Regions from separate parts of the Parabacteroides sp. AF18-52 genome, predicted to be linked through region 2. Evidence: riboswitches for the same ligand, from Rfam matches in the RefSeq annotation. Region 2 holds a riboswitch; each other region holds the start of a gene.
What was found. Region 2 has a riboswitch for cobalamin ahead of nrdD (anaerobic ribonucleoside-triphosphate reductase). Riboswitches for the same ligand answer to the same signal wherever they lie in the genome.
Positions count from the first base shown of each region.

Region 1: linked by a shared signal. The riboswitch ahead of DWX23_RS06095 (cysteine-rich CWC family protein) and the one ahead of nrdD (anaerobic ribonucleoside-triphosphate reductase) in region 2 are both predicted to bind cobalamin.
Region 3: linked by a shared signal. The riboswitch ahead of DWX23_RS21995 (sirohydrochlorin cobaltochelatase) and the one ahead of nrdD (anaerobic ribonucleoside-triphosphate reductase) in region 2 are both predicted to bind cobalamin.
Region 4: linked by a shared signal. The riboswitch ahead of DWX23_RS21935 (ABC transporter substrate-binding protein) and the one ahead of nrdD (anaerobic ribonucleoside-triphosphate reductase) in region 2 are both predicted to bind cobalamin.

Region 1 covers NZ_QUGR01000002.1:636,117-639,290, reverse strand. Annotated here, with positions in the region: gene DWX23_RS06100 (anaerobic ribonucleoside triphosphate reductase) at 1-870, opposite strand, end outside; cobalamin riboswitch at 1,158-1,440, shown strand; gene DWX23_RS06095 (cysteine-rich CWC family protein) at 1,499-1,714, shown strand; gene accC (acetyl-CoA carboxylase biotin carboxylase subunit) at 1,716-3,174, shown strand, end outside.
Region 2 covers NZ_QUGR01000004.1:374,584-377,757, forward strand. Annotated here, with positions in the region: gene nrdD (anaerobic ribonucleoside-triphosphate reductase) at 1-1,512, opposite strand, end outside; cobalamin riboswitch at 1,635-1,843, opposite strand; gene pgk (phosphoglycerate kinase) at 2,010-3,174, opposite strand, start outside.
Region 3 covers NZ_QUGR01000021.1:60,477-63,650, forward strand. Annotated here, with positions in the region: gene DWX23_RS21990 (PepSY domain-containing protein) at 1-458, opposite strand, end outside; gene DWX23_RS21995 (sirohydrochlorin cobaltochelatase) at 477-1,391, opposite strand; cobalamin riboswitch at 1,516-1,712, opposite strand; gene aspT (aspartate-alanine antiporter) at 1,853-3,174, shown strand, end outside.
Region 4 covers NZ_QUGR01000021.1:43,250-46,423, forward strand. Annotated here, with positions in the region: gene DWX23_RS21925 (hypothetical protein) at 266-718, shown strand; gene cobI (precorrin-2 C(20)-methyltransferase) at 807-1,505, opposite strand; cobalamin riboswitch at 1,574-1,777, shown strand; gene DWX23_RS21935 (ABC transporter substrate-binding protein) at 1,825-2,985, shown strand; gene DWX23_RS21940 (iron ABC transporter permease) at 2,995-3,174, shown strand, end outside.

The DNA of each region.
Region 1 (3,174 bases), on a different contig from region 2:
CTGATGGACACGGCTGACAGTTTTATTAATAGCATGCTGTATGATCCGTTTGTCACCGCTCAGGCCATCCAGCGGACGCGTTACATAGTCGTCCAGTTCTTTATTATACAGATGTGAGTAATCCACGCCGTTCAGGTCTTCCAGGTTCTTGATCTCTTCAATAAAGCTGTTACGTACGTAAGGAGCCAGATAGAAGTCGAAAGCGGGGATAGCCTGTCCGCCGTGCATTTCGTTCTGAGCTGTTTCCAGGGAGATGCAGCCCAGGATGCTGGCTGTCTCGATGCGTTTTGCCGGGCGTGATTCGCCATGTCCGGCAGAGAATCCATATTTAAGGATGCGGTCCAGTGGATGCTGAACGCATGTCAGGCTCTTGGTCGGGTAATAATCTTTATCATGAATGTGCAGGTAGTTGTTTGCAACGGCCTCTTTTACCTCTTCACTCAACAGGTAATCGTCGACGAACGGTTTGGTGGTTTCACTGGAGAATTTCATCATCATGCCTGCAGGAGTATCTGCATTCATATTGGCATTTTCGCGCGTGATATCGTTCGATTTAATGTTGATAATCTCCAGGAACATATCGCGTGTTTTAGCTTTACGGGCCACACTGCGCTGGTTACGGTAAGCGATATATTTCTGTGCAACGTCCTTACGGCTACTGTTCATTAGTTCCAGTTCGACTGCATCCTGTATCGCTTCGACTGTCATTTGCGGTTCTCCTTTGAATGAAATATGATCCGTAATCTGGCGGATCAGCTGCAAATCCTCCCCATTTTCTGTATGCAGCATGGCTTTTCGTATCGCTGTTACTATCTTCTCCTCATTAAATCCGACGATACGTCCATCCCGTTTGATAACTGTTTGTATCATGATAAAATTGATAATATATTTATGTTGTTTTTACTCCAACAAAGGTATGCTTAAACTGTATATGGTGTTCTTTTTGGAAAACTTTTAACGAGTTAAATTATGTCAATCTTCTGATTATTAGATATGAAATAGAGAAAAGTGGAAAACTTTTATATTTTTTATGTCGAAAATGTTTTCCAAAAAGGATAGTCAAGTGTGAGCTCTCTTCTAACCATTGCATTATCAGCCTCTTATGTGTCCTAATAAAAAATATGCACAATCTGGAGTAAAATGTGTAATATTTTCTCTACATTTGCCGCCGAATCGGTTCTGTATTATCTGGTCGGGTGATACAGATTAAAAGGGAATCGGGTGTAAATCCCGGACAGTCCCGCTGCTGTGAAGCTCCGTTCAACATTCTGAAAACAACTAATGCCACTGACGATTCAGTTGACTGTGGAAAGTTGACAGTAGACAGTTTTTCTGTCCGTATTTATCTGTCAACTGTCACATGTCAACTATCAACTTTCCGTCGGGAAGGCTTCAGAATGGGAGTCAGTCAGAAGACCTGCCATTCATTAAAGGCTCATGTCCTCGTGGGTTAGGATACGGGTTCGAAAAGATTGTTTATTTCAAAAATTATCAGATTATGGAGAAAGATTGTCCGCGTTGTGGGGTCTCCTTTGTATGCCGGGTAGACGATATCTCTGCCTGTCATTGTGCACCTGTGAAATTGGATGAGCTCCAGCTTGCTTATGTAAAGATGCATTATCCGGGATGCTTATGCAATTCCTGTTTGAATGAGATAAAGAAATATTTCTATGCCTGCGAGGTGAATCCCCGCTATAAACATTTAAAGCATTGATATGATACGGAAAATATTGATCGCAAATCGTGGTGAGATCGCGGTGCGTGTGATGCGCTCCTGCCGGGAGATGGGAATACAGTCTGTGGCTGTATTTTCGGAAGCCGACCGGGCCGCCCGGCACGTGCTTTATGCCGATGAAGCTTGCCTGATAGGCCCTGCGGCCTCCAAAGAGAGTTATCTGGATATTGAAAAAATTATTCAGGCAGCCAAACTTCATAAGGCAGATGCTGTTCACCCCGGTTATGGCTTTCTTTCGGAGAATGCCGCTTTTGCCCGGAGATGTAAGGAAGAAGGGATTATTTTTATCGGTCCGGCTCCTGAAACGATGGAAGCGATGGGAGATAAGATCTCTGCCCGCAAACGTATGATCGAAGCCGGCGTACCGGTAGTTCCCGGAACACAGCAGCCGTTGCAGAGTGCGGAAGAGGCAGTTCGGGTTTGTAAGGAGATCGGTTTTCCTGTGATGCTGAAAGCATCGATGGGCGGCGGTGGAAAAGGGATGCGGCTTATTTATAAAGAGGAAGAGGTGGTGGAAGCCTATAATTCCGCCCGTTCGGAATCTCTTTCTTCTTTTGGAGACGATACTGTTTATCTGGAGAAGTTTGTGGAAGAGCCTCATCATATCGAATTTCAGATTCTGGGCGATAATCACGGGAACGTGATCCATCTCTGCGAACGTGAATGTTCGGTACAACGGCGTAACCAGAAGATCGTAGAAGAAAGCCCGTCACCGTTTATTACGGCTGAATTGCGGAAAGATATGGGAGAGAAAGCTGTTGCTGCGGCAAAGGCCGTTAATTATTCCGGTGCAGGTACCATCGAGTTTCTGGTGGACAAACATCGGAATTTTTATTTCCTGGAAATGAATACCCGCCTGCAGGTGGAGCATCCTATCACGGAAGAAGTATTGGGTGTCGACCTGGTAAAAGAACAGATCCGGGTGGCTAACGATGAGCCGCTCCATATCCGTCAGGAAGAGATAGCCCAGCGTGGCCATGCTATCGAATGCCGTATCTGTGCGGAAGATACCGAAGCCGGATTTATGCCGTCTCCCGGTGTGATCAGGCAACTGACGGAACCGAACGGCATCGGTGTCCGTGTGGACAGTTATGTGTACGAAGGATATGAGATACCGGTTTATTACGACCCGATGATCGGCAAACTGATCGTATGGGCGACTAACCGCCAGTATGCAATCGAACGTATGCGGCGTGTACTGCACGAATACAAGATCACCGGATTGAAAACCAATATCAGCTATCTACGCCGGATCATGGATACGACTGATTTTGTACAGGGGAAATATGATACTTCTTTTATTGCGAAAAATGCGGAACAATTACAGCATCCGGTAAGTGAGAGTGGTACGGAAACCGAGAATGTGGCTATGATCGCTGCCTATATCGATTATCTGATCAACCTGGAGGAAAACAAGTCGGGGTTGGCGTCGGATAACC
Region 2 (3,174 bases):
AAACTGGGCAGCTTCTACCAATCCGTTCACCCCGATCGTAAGATACTGGCGGTTCATATTAATATAACCGGCATCGAACAGGGGGAGCATGCCTTTGGATTGTAACTGTTTCAGATTCTCGTTGTAGGCCAACTGGACTTTATGTACGAGATCGATTACCTCTTCCAGGAAGAACGGATAAAGTATACCGGACTTCACAGCATGCTGTATGCAACGGTTCAGGTTGATTGTCAATACGCTTTTAGAACCGGTAGATACCCCTCCGGCTCCCAGCGTATAACTGAAACCGTTGTCTTGTATCTCGTTGCGCAAACGGCAACAACTGCTTAACGAATCGGCATTATCGCTCATATAAGTGAAGAAGGAGTGTCCTTCGGCATACATCTCGGCCGTAAAATCCCCGTATTCCTTATCGAGTACATCTCCATCTTTCGACAGGAGCGCCATAGTCTCGACCGGGAAGGTCAGAACGTTGCGGGTACGTTCTTTGTTGAACCATTTCATGAACCGCTTTTGCAACCAGTTTAACGAATCCCAGTCGGGCTTGTTGCCGTCAGGGAATACAAAATTCTCGAAAAGACTGTTGAAATAATATTTGTCATAATAGGCAATATTCCAAAATACAGCCTGGAAGTTTCTGGCACCGGTCGGCTGGTTGATAGAATAGACTATTTGTTCGAAACAGTCTGTAATCATTTTGTCTATTGTACGTTGCTTACTGGACGAGTCTACCACATCATCGGCGTGCCGGTAATAATCTTTTCCATATTCCAATCCGACGAAATAATTCATATACATCAGAAACTCGGGAGTTGCACATGCACCGCTCAACATGCTTGAAACGATGAATACCATATTGATGAAACCACCACAGAAAGATTTCAGATTGGTTGGGGCCGTAGAGTTGCCTCCCACGGAAGCTGTACCGCTTATCAGCCAGGGATACATGGTTATACTGGCACAATAGTTGGCAAGGTTCGTTTCATCATTCTTATAAATGAAATGGTGATTCAGCAGTTCCAGGTAACGGTCCGATACTTCTTTTCCGTACATATCTTTCAACCGGTCTGTCAGCAGGCGGCGGTTCAGGCGGATAAAGTTCGATTTCGGTAACTCACCTATCAGTGTGGCGATATTTTTATTCTCTACATTGGCATTAGCGTCGTATTTACTTCCGGTAGCCGGATTGGATGCATCACAATAATCCAGTAGAAAGCGCAGTTTATCCCTAACTTCCCGGTCTTCCAGATGTTTCTGACGGTATAGCATATATGACTTTGCTACCGCATAATAATGTTCTGCCATCAAAGCAACTTCCACCTGGTTCTGAATATCTTCCACACTTGTCCCTTCGCTGACACTGATGCGGCTGAGGATATTGGTTATTACTTCCTGGGTAGCGAAACTACCTACTGATAAAAATGCTTTAGCTATTGCATTTTTGATTTTGTCAAGTGAGAATACTTCTTTTTTACCATCTCTCTTGACAATAAAAATCTCCGTGCTGATCATACTTTTTATTTAAGATTAAACAATACTTCTGTTCATGCAGTTCCGCAATGATTCCCGGAGATAAAGTGATAAATGGATCTTATAAAGGATTCATACCACTGCTTTTCACCCGAAAGCGCTGGATTCTGTCTGATTGAAATGGCAGGTCTTCTGACTTGTTTCTGTTGTAACACCTTCCCGATCTGAGACCAGTGGCATACAGAGGTTACAACATTTTTCCTTTGCAGGAATAAAACTTACAGCTACGGGGATAGTCCCTGATTTTCACAGGATTCCCTTTTAATCTTCCTCACTGAATTGTGATTCGGAAACCATTGTCGATAACAAAGATATGAATTAATTCAATATTGCAAGGAGCCATATATGGCTATGTTATTCTTCCGTAATATATCCCGGATGGGATATTATGAGGTAGTGATTATAAAACAAGAAACTCCGGTGAAATCACTTCACCGGAGTTTTATATTTAATTAGGATATTATAAACAATATCTAAAATTATTTGTACGGTTCGCCTTTAACAGCAGCGATACCCGGCAGAACTTTGCCTTCGATAGCTTCCAGTAAAGCACCACCACCTGTAGATACGTAAGAAACTTCGCTTGCAATACCGAACTTGTTAACGCAAGCAACAGAGTCGCCACCACCAACAAGAGAGAATGCACCGTTCTTAGTAGCTTCAACTATAGCGTTACCTACTGCACGAGAACCGTCGGTGAAGTTTTCGAATTCAAATACGCCTGTCGGACCGTTCCAAAGGATAGTCTTAGACTTCTTGATAACGTCAGCGTAGATTTCAATAGTCTTAGGACCAATGTCAAGACCTTCCCATCCGTCAGGAATTTCGTTAACATTAGCATATTTTGTATTTGCGTCGTTGCTGAAAGCGTCAGCAATCTTTGCGTCGACAGCCAATACAAGGTTTACACCTTTTTCTTTTGCTTTCTTCATCAGGTCAAGAGCCAGATCCAACTTATCGTCTTCAACGATAGAGTTACCGATCTTACCGCCCATAGCCTTTGTGAAAGTATAAGTCATACCACCTGTTACGATCAGATTGTCTACCTTGTTCAACAGGTTTTCGATGATTTCGATCTTAGAAGAAACTTTAGAACCACCCATGATAGCAGTAAACGGACGAGCGATGTCGTTCATTACTTTTTCTACAGCTTTTACTTCTTTTTCCATCAGGTAACCGAACATCTTGTGGTCAGCATCGAAGTAATCAGCAATCAGAGCTGTAGAAGCATGAGCACGGTGAGCAGTACCGAATGCATCGTTTACATAGCAGTCTGCATAAGAAGCCAATCTCTTTGTGAATTCTTTCTGGCTTTCTTTTACTGCTTTTTTAGCAGCTTTCTTTTCGTCGTCTGTTGCATCTTCTGCCAAACCTCTTGGTTTGCCTTCTTCTTCTGCATAGAAACGAAGGTTTTCCAGCAATAAAGCTTCGCCCGGTTGCAGAGCTGCAGCCTTAGCGCCAGCTTCTTCACCAATACAGTCGTTAGCAAACTGAACTTCTACGCCCAGTAATTCAGATACACGACCCAAAATATGTTTCAGTGAAAATTTATCAGTAACGCCTTTCGGACGGCCCAGGTGAGAACCTATGATTACGCTGCCACCGTCTGCCAGGATCTTCTTAAGTGTAGGAAGAGCGGCACGA
Region 3 (3,174 bases), on a different contig from region 2:
AATGTATATTTATAGATGGGGAACTCTTCGCGCAACCGTCCGAAAGGAATCCATTGATCCAGCTTATACATCGAATCCACACGCAGGATCGGAGATGAGCACCATTGTGCTGCAGTCCGCTCGATAGTTTCGTCATTTATTGCTTCGACTGGTTGCAGAGAGTCTGCATAGAGTGTTTCGGGCGTATTCTTTCCCCGAAAATGAACCACAGGCCGGTCAAAATACATTTCCATGGAGAGTGAACGGACCTGTGCTGAATCGGGAAGAACGGACAGAAGAGTTTCCATATCCGGCAAATTTCCGTCGATAACCTGTTGCCTTTCTAATTTATCCTGTTGTGATGCTCTGGGAAATGAATGATAGATCATTACTATACCTGAAAGAAACCACATCAGAAATAAGATACTCAGAAGTAATCCGAGTATCTTATGTGTAAGTTTTAGTATTTTTCTGAACATTTAGTTTTGTGCTTGAACTTAGTCCTTTTCAGCAGCGTATTGTTTTTTCTTTTCAGTGATATTGACCATTTTATGTTTGGCCGCAAACCTGGCATGATCGATGAATAGTTTCTGGATATCCGGATTTTGTCCTAATCCTTGCATAAAGACAGACACCTGGTAACCTTTGCTTTCCAGTTCCTGCTTCATATCGCCTGCTATATCGTTGTTGGCATGGTCGCCTGCTACAAACATAAAAGGCATCAGCAGTACTTTCTTTACACCGCTGGCATCCAGTTTGGCTACCATATCATCGAAAGAAGGATAGCCTTCTACGGTGGTTACATGGTAATCGGTATATCCTTTGGATTGCAGCATATAATCCATCATGGCGTACTGTGCCGTGGCTGGTGTATACGTTCCGTGTCCGACAAGAACCGTCGCGCCTTCTTTGGCTCCGTTCTTTGCTACGGCTGCTATCACATCTTCAAAGTCATGCGGTGTATAAAGCAGCGGGTTGCCGATACGTACCTCTTTGAAATTCTTTTCCAGCGGTGCAATGTCTTTGCGAAGCGATTCCATTTCCACCCCTTCGATAATGTTGGTAGACTGGATGAGGATATGAGTATATCCGTCTGCTTTCAGTTTTTCCAGCGCTTCGACCGGATTCAGTTTTTCGATACCGCGGGCTTTCAGGCGGCGTGCTACGATGCGGGAAGTGTAGGCTTCGCGTACTTCCATGTCTTTGAAGGCTTCTTGCGCTTTCCGGTTGATCGCGTCGATGGTGAGAGCACGGGTGTCGTCATACGTGGTACCGAAATGTACCATTAATAAGGCGGCTTTGTCACCCGGTTGCATGGAGGCCAGCATGTCGGATGCCTTGAAGTTCTCGCCGTCATGTGCCCAGCACATAGGTGCGAGCATACAAGCAATAAGTAATAGTAAATGTTTCATATAATGTAAATTAAAAGGTAACGAACGAATACGACAAGCCACAATACCGGCTGTCGGTAAACATTTTCTTTTATCAAAAAGAGATTGTCCGTATGTTTTATCATTCTCCTGACCCCGGGGGAATACGATATAAATAAACCTTGGCAGGTTTCCTGACTTGCCCGGAAAGCGACCTTCCCATCCTTGTATCGGACAGTGGTGTAAGAATGCTTTCCTTATTATCGGGCTTCACAGTAGCGGGCACTGTTCCGGATTCAAACCGGATTCCCTTTTATACGATTAACGGAATGTTATCGTATCACCAAAGCGGGGACAAAGATAGAAAATTATTTAAAATAAGATGGATTTTATATTCTCTTAATTGAATCGGCCGGAACAACTTCCTTGTGGATACTGTTCCATTTACCACAATAAAACCGGACATATCGTATGTCTTAATATTAACGCCAAACAATTAATATATGGAGTGGTTTGCAGATTTACTCAAACATTATCCGGAACTGGCCATTTTTCTTACACTGGCATTGGGCTTCTGGATCGGTAAATTTAAAATAGGGAAGTTTTCTTTGGGGACAGTTACCAGTGTTCTACTGGTCGGAGTATTGATCGGACAATTGCATATAGAGATCGGTGCACCAATTAAATCGGTATTCTTTCTTTTGTTCCTGTTTGCTGTCGGCTACAGCGTAGGACCGCAGTTCTTTCGGGGACTGAAGAAGGAAGGGCTTCCGCAGATGCTTTTTGCAGCATTGATGTGCCTGTTCTGTTTGTTCATTCCTTTCATTCTTGCCAAACTGATGGGATATAATGCGGGCGAAGCTGCCGGGTTACTGGCCGGTTCACAGACTATTTCGGCCGTATTGGGAGTAGCGGAAGATACGATCAATCAGGGAAGCCTGAGCGATGCCGATAAAACGGCTATGATCAACGTGATGCCGGTGGCTTATGCCGTGTCGTATATTTTCGGTACGGCGGGTTCTGCCTGGATCATGAGTGACGTGGCTCCCCGTCTGCTGGGTGGACTGGCATCCGTGAAAAAGGCTTGTAAAGAACTGGAGGCCAGGATGGGAAATGATGACGAAAGTGAGCAGCCCGGATTTATGCCTGCAGCACGTCCTATCACTTTCCGGGCTTATAAGATAAGCAATGACTGGTTCGGTGCCGGAAAGACCGTACAGGAACTGGAGGATTATCTGGAAGGTCAGGGGCGCCGCCTGTTTGTGGAGCGTGTCCGTATCAATAATGTTATTTATGATGTGAAGCCGGACCTGATGCTCCAGAAAGGAAATGAAGTTGTCTTGAGCGGACGGCGTGAGTTTGTGATCGGTGAGGAAGACTGGATAGGGGATGAAGTGAATGATATCGATTTGCTGGATTTTCCTGCAGAGACATTACCTGTATTGATCTCCCGCAAGAAGTTTGCAGGCATGACGGTGGCACAACTCCGCAAGGAAAAGGTGATGCATGGTGTCAGTATCAAGAGTATCAAACGTGCCGGGATCAGTATTCCGGTATTGGCTGCGACCCGGATCGATCCGGGCGATATGCTCGAACTGGTCGGGACAAAGCTGGAAGTGAATGAGGCGGCTGCTACTTTGGGATATGCCGATCGACCTACGAACCAGACGGATATGATCTTTGTCGGGTTGGGTATCTTTATCGGTGGTATAATCGGTTCGCTGGCTATCCACTTCGGGGATATTCCTGTCAGCCTGAGTACGAGTGGCGGGGCGTTGATTGCCGGGTTGGTATTCGGATGGCTTCGCTCCAAACATCCGACATT
Region 4 (3,174 bases), on a different contig from region 2:
AAGAAGGATGGGGATGACTGTTTGGTAAGTAAAGTGGGCGTTTTTCGATTTATTTGTAATCTTCAGTTGGCAATATCAATGCATTTGGATAGGTTTTGTCTTAAAGTATTTTAAAATATGGATAAAGGGTTGTGGTGTATGATAATTTGCCTAATTTTGCGCTGTCACAATATCAAAATGAAACTAACAGCAAGTTTATAGTGATAAAAAGAAAGTATATAACAGTTTTAAAAACTTCGGTTTATGTAATTAAGGAGATTTGATTATGGTAACAATGAGATTTAGTTTGGCGGGTGTAGCCTCAAGAGAAGCAGAAACAGGATCATGGATAAGAACAATTGTTGATTGTCTGGGAATCCGTATGTTTTCAAAGATGAATCCTTCGGTAAGTACGAGTAGTGTCGGTTGGGATACGACCAAGCAAAAGGAAATCCAGGATCTTCATCACTATGCCGTCCGCAACTTGATCCCCAAGGCCGGAGTCTATCAGATGGAATTACTGGAATCGCTGGCACAGTCTGCTTCTATTTATTCGCCGGAAGAGGTGGAATCTCTTTATAATGAGACGAGTAAGAAGATAGAAGAGATCAGCAGCCATATTTCGGGTGTATTGGTAAGTGCACGTGAGTTATGCAAGTCAGGGCATCAGAACTGGGAGTCTGTTCAGTCACTTCGTTATCATGTAAACCGCCTGCGTGGCATCGTAGAATCTGCATAGTTTTTGCAAAACAATAATCGGAGCAGATAGTATCTGTACATATCCCTTTCATTTCCGGAAGCGTTCTACCTCCGGAATATGAAGGGGATTATTGTATGATCATCAGTGAGAAATAGGGGTATATCTTGTCTGCTATGATCTTTTTATCGGATGTATAATATTCTTTTTCTGTCCCCACGTTTTCAAAGTAATGGAATTGTGTTTGCGGATGCTTGCGGATACATTCGTGTACGGCTTCCACGCATTGTGAAAGTTTCATGATAACGATTACATATCCTGCGTTTATCTTTTCACTCAATTCGTCGGCGGAAGGCGTACCGGGGATGACGACGATCTGTTCTTCCTGCTTAACGATATGTAAGCCTGCCAGCGCTCCGGCAGCAATGAAGGCCGGTATTCCGGCAATGCGCTGAACAGCGATTCCCGCAGCTGTAAATTTGTCGTATATATATTGTATGGAGGAATAAAAACCGGCGTCGCCTTCGGCTACGATAACGATCTGTTTTCCTTCTGCGTAATTACTTTCAGCTTCGTTGTACAGGGCATCGTAGGCTTTCCAGGCCTCCGTGCGGTCTTTACTCATCGGAAGCATGAAACACCGGATGGCTGTTTCGCTTATCTCCAGGGCGCGTACGATATCGGCGGCTCGCGAGATGCTTTCGCCTTGCCTGTTGCGGGTGGCGGGACAGTAGATGATATCTGCTGTCTGGAGTTGGCGGAGACCTTTCACCGTGATAAGTTCCGGTTCGCCGGGACCTAATGATACAAAACTGATCGGATAAGTCATTTTATTCTTGTTCTTTTATTTGGGATGCAAATGTGCTGAAAATAGTGTAAAGTTGCAAACTTCTTATTACTTTTGCGCTCGAAGTCGGTTCTGTAAAACTCCTGTTCATGGAGACAGATTAAAAGGGAACCGGGTGAGAATCCCGGACAGTCCACGCTGCTGTGAAGCTTTATAAACATCCTGATAATACCTTTTGCCACTGGTCTTTGCGATCGGGAAGGCATTCGGGATGGAAGTAAGTCAGAAGACCTGCCATTTTTTGCATAACGATTGTCCTCGTGGGTTTGGACGGTTTGTGTCGGATAAAAACAAATAGAATATGAATAAGTATTTAGTCGGTGGCTGCCTGTTAGCGTTAATGGCTACATCATGCGCATCGAAAGGAAATCAGCAGGAAAAAGAGAATGCATCGTCGCAACAAACGATTACGACGGATAGGATGGTTCAGATCACACCTAAATATGCCGAAGGTTTTCAGTTGACCTATGCCGATGGTTATGTCCTGATGGATATACATGACCCTCAGAATGAAGAAAGCACGCATTTCCTGTATGCGCTGGTTCCCCGTGGGACAAAGCCGGAAGGTATTCCTGCCGATTATACGGTGATCGAAACACCTGTGCGTAGTGCCATTTGTATGACCTCCCTGCAACTCTCCAATTTCATTAAGTTGGGAGCGGAGGATAAGGTGGTAGGTATCACGAGTACGCGCCATCTGTTTAATAAGACTATCAATAATCAGCTGAAGGAAGGAAAGACGGCGAAGATCGGGATCGAAGGTAATTTCGATAATGAGGTAATTATGAGTATCAATCCCGACCTGATCCTGATCTCTCCTTTTAAGCGTGGCGGATACGAGACGATGAAAGATATCGGTATCCCTCTGATTCCTCATCTGGGATATAAAGAAATGACGCCGCTGGGACAGGCTGAATGGATTAAGTTTGTCGGCCTGTTACTCGGGATAGAGCAGGAAGCCAATGAGAAATTCTCTGCTATAGAGAACCGTTACAACGAACTGAAAGAACTGACTGCCGAAGGTAAAGTGCAGAAACGTCCTATCGTGTTCAGTGGCGAAATACATGGTGGCAACTGGTATGCAGTAGGAGGAAAGAGCTTCCTTGCACAACTTTTCAAAGATGCCGGTGCTGATTACTTTTTGAAAGACGACGATCGTTCCGGCGGTGTGACGCTCGACTTCGAGACGGTTTATAACCAGGCGGATGAAGCCGATTACTGGCGTATCGTAAACAGCTATCCGGGAATATATACTTATAAATCACTGAAAGATCAGGATCCCCGTTATGCAGACTTCCGTGCTTTCAAAGAAAAAGGAGTGATCTACTGTAATATGCGGGAGAAACCTTTTTACGAAAGCATGCCGACCGAGCCGGAAGTTGTATTGGGCGATTTATTGCATATCTTCCACCCGAATCTACTGCCGGACCATACGCCTGTCTATTATGATTTACTTAAATAAATAGGGACGATGAAGTATTCTAACACTATCCTGATGCTTTTGATCCTTGCCTCGATCGTCGTGTTGCTGTTTTTGAATTTGGTGTTGGGCTCTGTTTCGATTCCTTTCCATTCGGTTTGGAATATCATCTGCGGCAATGGAGATGAACCGGTCACCTGGCAGAATATTATCTGGAAGTCACGCTTTCCG